DNA from 2 places in the Cellulosimicrobium composti genome. Region 1 is predicted to be linked to the other one. Evidence: riboswitches for the same ligand, from Rfam matches in the RefSeq annotation. Region 1 holds a riboswitch; the other holds the start of a gene.
The links. Region 1 has a riboswitch for thiamine pyrophosphate ahead of GYH36_RS14895 (TenA family protein). Riboswitches for the same ligand answer to the same signal wherever they lie in the genome.
Positions count from the first base shown of each region.

Region 1 (4,578 bases):
GTCGACCGGATCGTCGAGTCCGTCGACGACGTCCGTCCCGCCCGCTCCGCCCGGAAGGTGGGGCTGTGATGGCGAGCTACACGATCCCGACCGTCGTCGAGCGCACCCCGCTCGGCGAGCGCGCGTTCGACGTCTTCTCCCGCCTGCTCTCGGAGCGCATCGTGTTCCTCGGCACGGAGATCGACGACGGCGTCGCCAACGTCGTCATGGCGCAGCTCCTGCACCTCGAGTCCGACGCGCCCGACCAGGAGATCGGCCTGTACATCAACTCCCCGGGCGGCTCCGCGACCGCGCTCATGGCGATCTACGACACGATGCAGTTCGTCCGCTGCGACGTCTCGACCATCTGCATGGGCCAGGCCGCCTCGGCCGCCGCCGTGCTGCTCGCGGCGGGGACGCCGGGCAAGCGGTTCGTGCTCGAGCACTCGCGCGTCCTGCTGCACCAGCCGTCCGGCGGCGGCGAGGGCACCATCTCCGACCTGTCGATCCAGGCGGAGGAGATCCTGCGCATCCGCTCGGAGACGGAGGAGGTCCTGTCGCGGCACACGGGCCAGACCGTCGAGCGCCTGCGCGCCGACACCGACCGCGACCTCGTGCTCACCGCGCGCCAGGCCGTCGAGTACGGGATCGCCGACGCCGTCGTGACGTCGCGCAAGCTCGCCACGGCGGCGTGACGCCCAGGTCGTGACGCGCTCGGCGCGGAGGTCTACCCGCGCCGCCGGAACCACGACCGGCGGCGCGGCTCCGGCCGGTCGGCGGGCGGGTCGACGACGGCGTCCGCCGCGGGGCCGGGGGTCGGCTCCTCGGGCGCGGGGCCGGCGTCCGGCGTCGTGGGCCGAGGCGTCTCAGGCTCCGGCCCAGGCTCGGGAGCGGCCTCGGGCTCGGGCGCGGCCACGGGTGCCGGCTCGACCGCAGGCTCCGGTGCGGGATCGAGCTCTGTCTCGGGCTCCGGTCCGGAAGCCGGGGACGACGACGCCGCGATGCCGGCGAGGCGTCCGGCGTCGTCGAAGCTCACGGTCACCGTCCCGTCGGGCACGACGAGCGTCACCGACCCGGCCACGTCCTGCGACGTCTCGAGGCCGCGCACCGACGCGTAGGACGCGAGGGCGCGCCGGTGGTCGACGACCGTCGTGGAGAGCAGGCCCTCGCTGAGCGTGCGCACGACCCGCGGCACGGTGGGTGCGGGCAGGACGAGGTCGTCGTGCTCGACGAGGAGCCACGCGCGCGTCCCGCCCCCGACGGGCGCGCTGTAGTGGGTCCAGGACCGGGTCACCGCCTTCGCCGCGAGCGTGTAGCGGTACGGCAGGTCGTCGGTGAGCGGGTGCTCGGGTTCCTCGGCCTCGCGGAGCCCGGTCGCACGGGTCCGCTCGGCGGCGTCGAGCACGGCGTCGGGGAAGCCGTTGACGTTGTTCCACGCCCACATCCAGGTCCCCGGACCTGGTGCCGCGGTGCCGAGGAACTGGACCCGGCACGTCGTCGTCCCGCCGTCGGGCGCGGTGAACGTCAGCGTGCCCGCGACCAGGTCGGCGTTCCAGGCGTCGTCGCCGTGGAGGTCCGCGAGGTGGAGCTGGTGCTCGTGCGAGACGAACGCGGCCTCGTCGACGAGGTCCTGGAGGGTCGGCGCGCCCGGCGCCGCCGCGCCGTCGGTCTGCGGCTCCGTCATGGACCGACCGTAACCGCGCGTCGCACCTCCGGACCCGGCGCGACACGCCGTCCGGGTCAGGCGGCGACGAGGAGGGCGTCCGGGGTGCGCGCGCCTGACGGCAGCGTGCGCACGGCGCGCGCGACGGGCAGGTCGCGCACCGGCTCGCCCACGGGGGCGGGGTGCCGGGGCGCGGAGAGCGCGCCGCGCTCGCGGACCGCGGACAGGACGCGCACGGGCGCGACCGGCCGCAGCTCCTCCCCCGTGCGCGCCACGAGGTCGACGAGCCGCAGGCCGAGCGCGCCGCACACCGCGGCGAGCACCTCCGAGGAGGCCTCCTTGCGACCGCGCTCGATCTCCGAGAGGTACGCGGTGGACACGCGCGCGGCGGCCGCGACGTCGACGAGCGTGCGTCCCTGCGCGCGCCGCGCCCGCCGCAGGATGCCGCCGATGACGTGCCGCAGGAGCGGCTCCGGCCGCCCGTCGCCGCGGGAACGGTGGGTCGCCGCCGTGGCGCTCGTCACGTCCATGCGGTCACGCTACCCGCGCCGCGCCCGGGTGCCGAGGCCCCCGGGCGCGGATCTGCTCCTGGCGTAAGCGGCGCCGTCACCAGTCCTCGAGCGACCAGGCCATCTGCCAGAACCGGGTCTCGTGGCGGCAGCTCTGCTCGAACGCGCGCTCCATGCGGGCGCGCTCGGCCTCGCCCGCGTCCGCGGCGAGCGCGTCGAGGCGCGCGCGCAGGTCCGCGAGGACGCCCTCGGTCCGCTCGGCGGCGTAGAACGCCCACCAGCCGGCGAGGGGGTGGTCGTCCCCGATCGCGCCCGGTGTCGTCGCACGCTCGGCGAGCCAGAACCGCCGGGCGGACCAGATGTAGGTCCACGGGCACGGCAGGAGCGCCGCGAGGAGGACGCCGAGCGAGTCACGGCCGGCGGCGAGCATGTGGTCGACGTACGCCTGCGCGCTCGGGGCGAGGCGGTCCGTCTGCGCCTCCTCGTACGTCACCCCGAGGAAGTCGCACATCGCGTGGTGCGCGTGGGACTCGTCGTCGAGGAGGAACCCCGCCTTGTCGTGGAAGTACTGCGCCCACGACCGGTCGGGCGCGAGGGCCATGCCGAGCCCGTAGCAGCGCAGGTAGGCCGTGAGGTACTGGTGGTCCTGGCCCACGTAGTGCCGCACGGCCGCCGGGTCGACGGACCCGTCGCGCAGGCCGGCGAGGAACGGGTGGTCGTAGAAGGCGTCGAAGAGGGGCGCGTACCGGCGGGCGAGGCCGGCCGTGAAGCCGCCCTCCCCGGGCCGGACGAGCGCGGTCGGGTCGTCCGCGAGGACAGGGGTCCGGGTGATGGCAGCAGGCGTCGTCATGCCCACGTTCCTCCGCTCGTGCTAGCGAGATCAGGTTCGACGGGTCCGGGCGGCCGTACCGCTCGTCTCAGTCCCTCGGCCCGGGCGCACGCCCGGACGGGACACCCCGCGTGGTTCGGGGCGACCCTAGCAAGGACGGGCGCGCGTCGGGAGCACGCTCGCGAGTGTGGGAATATAGTTGTAGCGACAACAGTTGGAGCCACCATGACGAGCACCCCGACCGACCGGTCCCTGTCACCGTCCACGAGCATGGACGCCGTCACGCTGCGCGTCGGCGACCTCGAGCAGATGACGTCCTACTACACGGGCGCGTTCGCGCTCGCGCCGCTCGAGGAGCGCACGCGCGGCACCGAGGTGCACCGCGTGCTCGGCCGCGGCACGACGCCGATGCTGCGCCTCGTCCACACCCCGGGCCTGCCGCCCGTCGACCCGCGCCAGGCCGGGCTGTTCCACACGGCGTTCCTCTTCGACGACGCACCGAGCCTCGCCGCGACCGTCTACCGCGCCGCGCAGGACCGCCGCGGCTCCTTCGTCGGGTCGAGCGACCACCTCGTCAGCGAGGCGTTCTACTTCACCGACCCCGAGGGCAACGGCGTCGAGCTCTACACGGACCGCCCGCGCGAGACGTGGGTGCGCGAGCGCGGCCAGATCCTCATGACCACGACGTTCCTCGACCCGAACGCCTACCTGCGCTCCCACCTCACCCAGGACGCGTACGACGCCGGCCCGTCGCTCGCCGGGCGCGTCGGCCACGTGCACCTCCAGGTGGGCGACGTCGCGACGGCGCGCGACTTCTACGTCGACGCCCTCGGGTTCGAGGCGACGCTGAGCGGGTACAGCGGCGCCCTGTTCGCGTCCGCCGGCGGCTACCACCACCACGTCGCGATGAACGTCTGGAACAGCGCGGGCGCCGGGCCGCGGGCCGCGAGCCTCGGGCTCGGGGACGTCGCGATCACCGTGCCCGGCCGCGAGGACCTCGACGCCCTCGTCGCGCGCCTGCGCAGCCGCGGGCTGCAGCACGCCGACGACGGTCGCTCGGTCGTCGTGCACGACCCGTGGGGCACGCGCGTCACGCTGTCCCTGCCCGGCACGACGACCGACGAGCTCCTCGCGCGCTGAGCGCCGGGCCGCCCGTCGGGCCGGGCCGGCACCTGACGGCCCGCCCGTCGGTCGCGGCCGCTCGGAGGGCGGTCCGGCCGTCCGGCGCGCACCATGGGGGAGGTTCCGCAGCGTGCACCGAGGAGCGACGCCATGTTCCGCAGCCTCTTCCCGATCCTGACCGTCGCCGACGTCGAGCGGTCGCTCGGCTTCTACCGCGACCTGCTGCGCGGGACGGTCGAGTACGCCTTTCCCGACGACGGGCCGCCCGTCTACGTGAGCGTGCACGTGGGCGGGTCGCCGCTCGGGATCGGCCTCGACGACGGCACGGCGCCCGCGGGCGTGCCGCGCACCGCGCTGTGGGTCTACGTCGACGACTGCGACCGCGCCGTCGAGCACCTCGCCGCCGCGGGCGTCCCCGTGCTCGAGCCGCCGACGGACCAGCCCTGGGGCGAACGCGTCGCGCGCGTGCAGGACCC
Region 1 covers NZ_JAAFAN010000056.1:3,328-7,905, forward strand. The annotation lists gene GYH36_RS14875 (ClpP family protease) at 1-69, shown strand, start outside; gene GYH36_RS14880 (ClpP family protease) at 69-674, shown strand; gene GYH36_RS14885 (DUF6882 domain-containing protein) at 707-1,663, opposite strand; gene GYH36_RS20095 (helix-turn-helix domain-containing protein) at 1,720-2,172, opposite strand; gene GYH36_RS14895 (TenA family protein) at 2,249-3,001, opposite strand; TPP riboswitch at 2,992-3,120, opposite strand; gene GYH36_RS14900 (VOC family protein) at 3,206-4,120, shown strand; gene GYH36_RS14905 (VOC family protein) at 4,253-4,578, shown strand, end outside.

Region 2 (4,578 bases), on a different contig from region 1:
CAAGCGGTTCGAGCGCGGCGTGGACCCGCTCCTGCCCGCGGTCGCGGCGCAGCGCGTCGTCGACCTGCTCGTCGAGCTCGGGGGCGGGACCGCCGACCCCGCGGTGAGCGACCTCGACCGCGTGACGCCGCCCGCCGCGATCCGCCTCCCCGTGGGCGAGGCCGAGCGTCTCGTCGGCGTGCCGTACACGCTCGAGCAGGTCGTCGGCACGCTCGGCGCGATCGGGTGCACGGTCGAGGCCGACGACGTCGACGCGACGGGCGTGCTCGTCGTGACGCCGCCGTCGTGGCGGCCCGACCTCACGGAGCCGGCCGAGCTCGTCGAGGAGGTCGCGCGACTCGTCGGCTACGACGAGATCCCGTCGCTGCTGCCCGCGGCCCCGGGTGGTCGTGGCCTCACGCGCGAGCAGCGCGTGCGCCGGTCCGTCGCGCGGGCGCTCGCCGAGGACGGTTTCGTCGAGACGCTGAGCTACCCGTTCGTGGGTGCCGCCGAGCTCGACGCGCTGCGCATCCCCGCGGACGACGAGCGTCGCCGCGCGCTACGCCTCGTCAACCCGCTCGCGGACGACCGCCCGCTCCTGCGCACCGACGTGCTGAGCACGCTCCTGGAGACCACGCGCCGCAACGTCGGCCGCGGTCTCACGGACGTCGCGCTGTTCGAGGTCGGTCTCGTCACGCACCCGCGCCCCGGCGCGCCGGCCGCGCCGTCGCTCCCCGGCGGCGTGCGTCCGGGCGACGACGAGCTGGCCGCGATCGACGCCGCGCTCCCGGCGCAGCCCCGGCACGTCGCGGGGGTCCTCGTGGGCCGTCGGGAGCGCGCCGGCTGGTGGGGCCCGGGCCGCGCCGCTGACTGGACCGACGCGCTCGGGGCGGCCCGCCGGGTCGCCGCGCGCGCCGGCGCGGAGGTCGGCGTCGTCGCCGACACCGGGCGCGCGCCGTTCCACCCCGGGCGGTGCGCGCGCCTCGAGCTCGCGGACGGGACCGTCGTCGGGCACGCGGGCGAGCTGCACCCCAAGGTGCTCGAGAACGTCGGCCTGCCGGCGCGGACGGTCGCGTTCGAGGTCGATCTCTCGGCGCTCGTCGCGGGCGCGTCCGACGCGCCCGTGCAGGCGACGCCCGTCTCGGGCTTCCCCGCGGCGAAGGAGGACCTCGCGTTCGTCGTCGACGAGTCGGTGACCGCGGAGTCGCTGCGGGCGGCGATCGTCGAGGGCGCCGGCGGGCTGGCCGAGGAGGTCGCGCTGTTCGACGTCTTCACGGGCGAGCAGGTGGGCGCCGGGCGCAAGTCGCTCGCGTTCTCGCTGCGGCTGCGTGCCGCGGACCGCACCCTCACCGCGGACGACGTCGCGCGCGTCCGCGAGGGCGCCGTCACCGCCGCGCGCGAGCGGGTCGGCGCGGAGCTGCGCGCATGAGCGGGCCGGGCCCCGCGGGCGCCGTCGCGCCCGCCCGGACCGCGCTCGTCACGGGCGCGTCCCGCGGCATCGGCCGCGCGATCGCCGTCGGGCTCGCCGCGGCCGGCCTCGACGTCGCGCTCCTCGCGCGCGACGCCGACCGTCTCGCCGGGGTCGCCGCGGAGATCGCCGCGCTCGGCGAGCGGGACGGCGCGGCCGGTCGCGCCGTCGTCGTGACGGCGGACGTCACGGACGCCGGCGCGGTCGCCGCCGCGGTGCGCGCGGCGGAGGACGCCCTCGGCGGCGTCGACCTCCTCGTCAACAACGCGGGCCGCGTCGACGCCGAGGTGCCGCTGTGGGAGGCGGACCCCGACGAGTGGTGGGCGATCGTCGAGACGAACGTCCGCGGGCCGTTCCTCCTCGCGCGTGCGGTCGTGCCGGGCATGCTCGCCCGGGGCGGGGGCCGCGTCGTCGACCTCAACAGCGGCGCGGGCTCGCACGACATGGACGGCGCGAGCGCGTACAACGCGAGCAAGACGGCGCTCCTGCGGATCGGCGCGAACCTGCACCGGTCCGGGTTCGACCGCGGCCTGCGCACGTTCGAGGTCTCGCCGGGCGTGGTGCAGACCGACATGACCGCGTCGATGACCATGCACGAGGGCCGCACCGAGTGGACGCCCGTGGAGCGCACGGTCGAGATGGTAGTCGCGATCGCGGCGGGCGAGCTCGACGCGTTCTCCGGCGCGTTCGTGCGCGTCACGCACGACTCGCCGCAGTCGCTGCGGGCGGCGCTCGTGGCGGGGGAGCGCGACGGGCGCGCGGTCCCCGGCCAGGACGGGCGACGCCTGCGCGTCACGCGCTGGGGCGACGACGACCCGATGCCGGGCGCGCTCCCGGCGCGCTGAGGGGCGCGACAGCAGGACGTGGGCGGAGCCCGTCCCGGCGACGCCGGGGCGGGCTCCGCCGCGTCACGGGCACCCTGCCGGGGCCGGCGCGCGGCGTCGTAGGATGCGGTGACCGACACGGGGTGCCCCGCGCACGCGGGGCTGAGATCACACCCGTCGAACCTGCTCTGGCTCGTACCAGCGAAGGGATGTCCGCCGATGCCGCTCACCGTGCCCTCCGTCACCCCCGCCGTCGCGCCCGGACCCGGGAGCGCGACCTCCGACGACGCGCCCTCGCGCCCGCGCGTGCTCTCGGTCGCCGGGACGGACCCGACCGGCGGGGCGGGCATCCAGGCCGACCTCAAGGCGTTCTGCGCGCACGGCGCGTACGGCATGGCCGTCACGACGGCGCTCGTCGCGCAGAACACGCACGGCGTCCGGTCGGTGCACGTGCCCGGCCCGGGGTTCCTGCGCGAGCAGCTCGACGCCGTCTCCGACGACGTGCACGTCGACGCGGTGAAGATCGGCATGGTCGCCGACGCGGCGAACGGTCGCACGATCGCCTCGTGGCTGGACGCGCTCGTCGCCGAGCGCGCACGCACCGGCGCGCCGCGGCCCTGGGTCGTGCTCGACCCGGTCATGGTCGCGACGTCGGGCCACCGGCTGCTCGACGAGGGCGCCGAGGACGCGGTGCGCGACCTCGCGACGCGCGCGGACGTCGTCACGCCCAACCTGCCCGAGCTCGGGGTGCTGACCCGCCGCCCCGCTGCCACGACCTGGGACGACGCGCTCGCGCAGGCGGCCGCGTACGCCCGGGCGAGCGGCGCCGGCGTGCTGCTCAAGGGCGGGCACCTCACGGGCGGCGCCTCGCCCGACGCGCTCGTCGTCCCGGTCGCGGACGACGTGCGCGTGACGACGTTCGACGCCGAGCGCGTCGACACCCCGCACACGCACGGCACCGGGTGCTCCCTCTCCGCGGCGCTCGCGGCCCTGCGCCCGCGCCGCGCGAGCTGGGAGGACGCGGCGCGCGACGCGAAGGCGTGGCTCACGGGCGCCCTGCGCGCGGGTGCGGCGCTGCGCGTCGGGAGCGGGCGCGGTCCCGTGGACCACCTGCACGCCGTGGCCGCGCCCGTCGGCGGCTAGCACCGCCGGACGGGCTCGCGACGGTGGCGCGCCGGGCGCGCCGGTGCTACACCGTCCTCCATGACGAACGACCTCGGTGCTCCGGCCCCGTCGCGCGGCCGCCTGCTCGCCGCGCGCGCCGTCGCCGTCGTGGCGGCGCTGTTCTGGGGCGTCCTCTTCTTCGGCCTCGTCGACCTCGCGACCGTCGTGCTGCAGGACGAGCGGTTCGCCCGGCACTACCTGGTGGAGGCGGGCTGGGGCCTGCTCTACACGGGCCTCGCCATGTTCCCGCTCCTCGCATGGGCCGTCCGGCCCCGCGCGACGGTGCTGCTGCAGGGGGTGCTCGTGACGGGTGCTGCCGTCGCGCTCGCCGGGCTCGTGGCGGGCGCGTTCGGGCAGCTCCTGCCCGCCCTCGGGCTCGCGGCGTCCGCGCTCGTCCCCGCCGTCCTCGCACGGCAGGACCTGCGCCCCGCGCGCGTCACGCCCCGGGCGGTGCACCCCGCGCTCGCCGGGCTCGCGCTCGCGGGCCTGGGCGGCGCGGTCGCCTACGCGGTCGCCGTGCTGCGCGCGGCCGCGGCGGGCGAGCCCGACGACGAGACGTGGGGCCTCCAGCACCTGCCGATGCAGGCGGGGCTCGGGCTCGCGCTCGCGGCGTGCGCGCTCGCCGTCGCCGTCGTGCACGCGGGCGGCGCCGCGCGGTGGCGCGCCGGGGTGGTGCCGCCCGCGCTCGTGGCCGTGTCCCTCGGCGCGTGCTCGGTGCTCTACCCGGAGCACCTCGCGAGCCTCGGGACGGTGGGCGGGGTCGCGTGCGCGGCGTGGGGTGCCGCGCTCGGCGCGTGCGGGGTCCTGCTCCCCGACACGCGCGTGCTGGGCCGCGCCGCGCCCGCGACCCCGCGCCGCTGACGCCGGCAGGCGTCACACCCCCTGGGGGACCTCCCGGACGCCCGCCGACCAGGCGGGCTCGACGTCGGCGAGGGCGGCGCGCACGACCGCGACGGTCGCGCGCGCGACGGCGAGGCGCTGCGCGGGGGACGCGTCGAGCGGGCGGGTCGTGACCTTCGCCCCGACGACGGGGACCGGGCCGCACGCCACGAGGAACGCCCGCACCTCGTCCGGGCCGAGGATCGACTCGTCGGAGCCGGGCAGCGCCGGGTCGGGGCCGTGCGGCGGCACGTGCGCGTCGTC
Region 2 covers NZ_JAAFAN010000026.1:14,471-19,048, reverse strand. The annotation lists gene pheT (phenylalanine--tRNA ligase subunit beta) at 1-1,408, shown strand, start outside; gene GYH36_RS09400 (SDR family oxidoreductase) at 1,405-2,292, shown strand; TPP riboswitch at 2,401-2,498, shown strand; gene thiD (bifunctional hydroxymethylpyrimidine kinase/phosphomethylpyrimidine kinase) at 2,491-3,414, shown strand; gene GYH36_RS09390 (hypothetical protein) at 3,475-4,296, shown strand; gene GYH36_RS09385 (DUF4862 family protein) at 4,309-4,578, opposite strand, start outside.
Region 2: linked by a shared signal. The riboswitch ahead of thiD (bifunctional hydroxymethylpyrimidine kinase/phosphomethylpyrimidine kinase) and the one ahead of GYH36_RS14895 (TenA family protein) in region 1 are both predicted to bind thiamine pyrophosphate.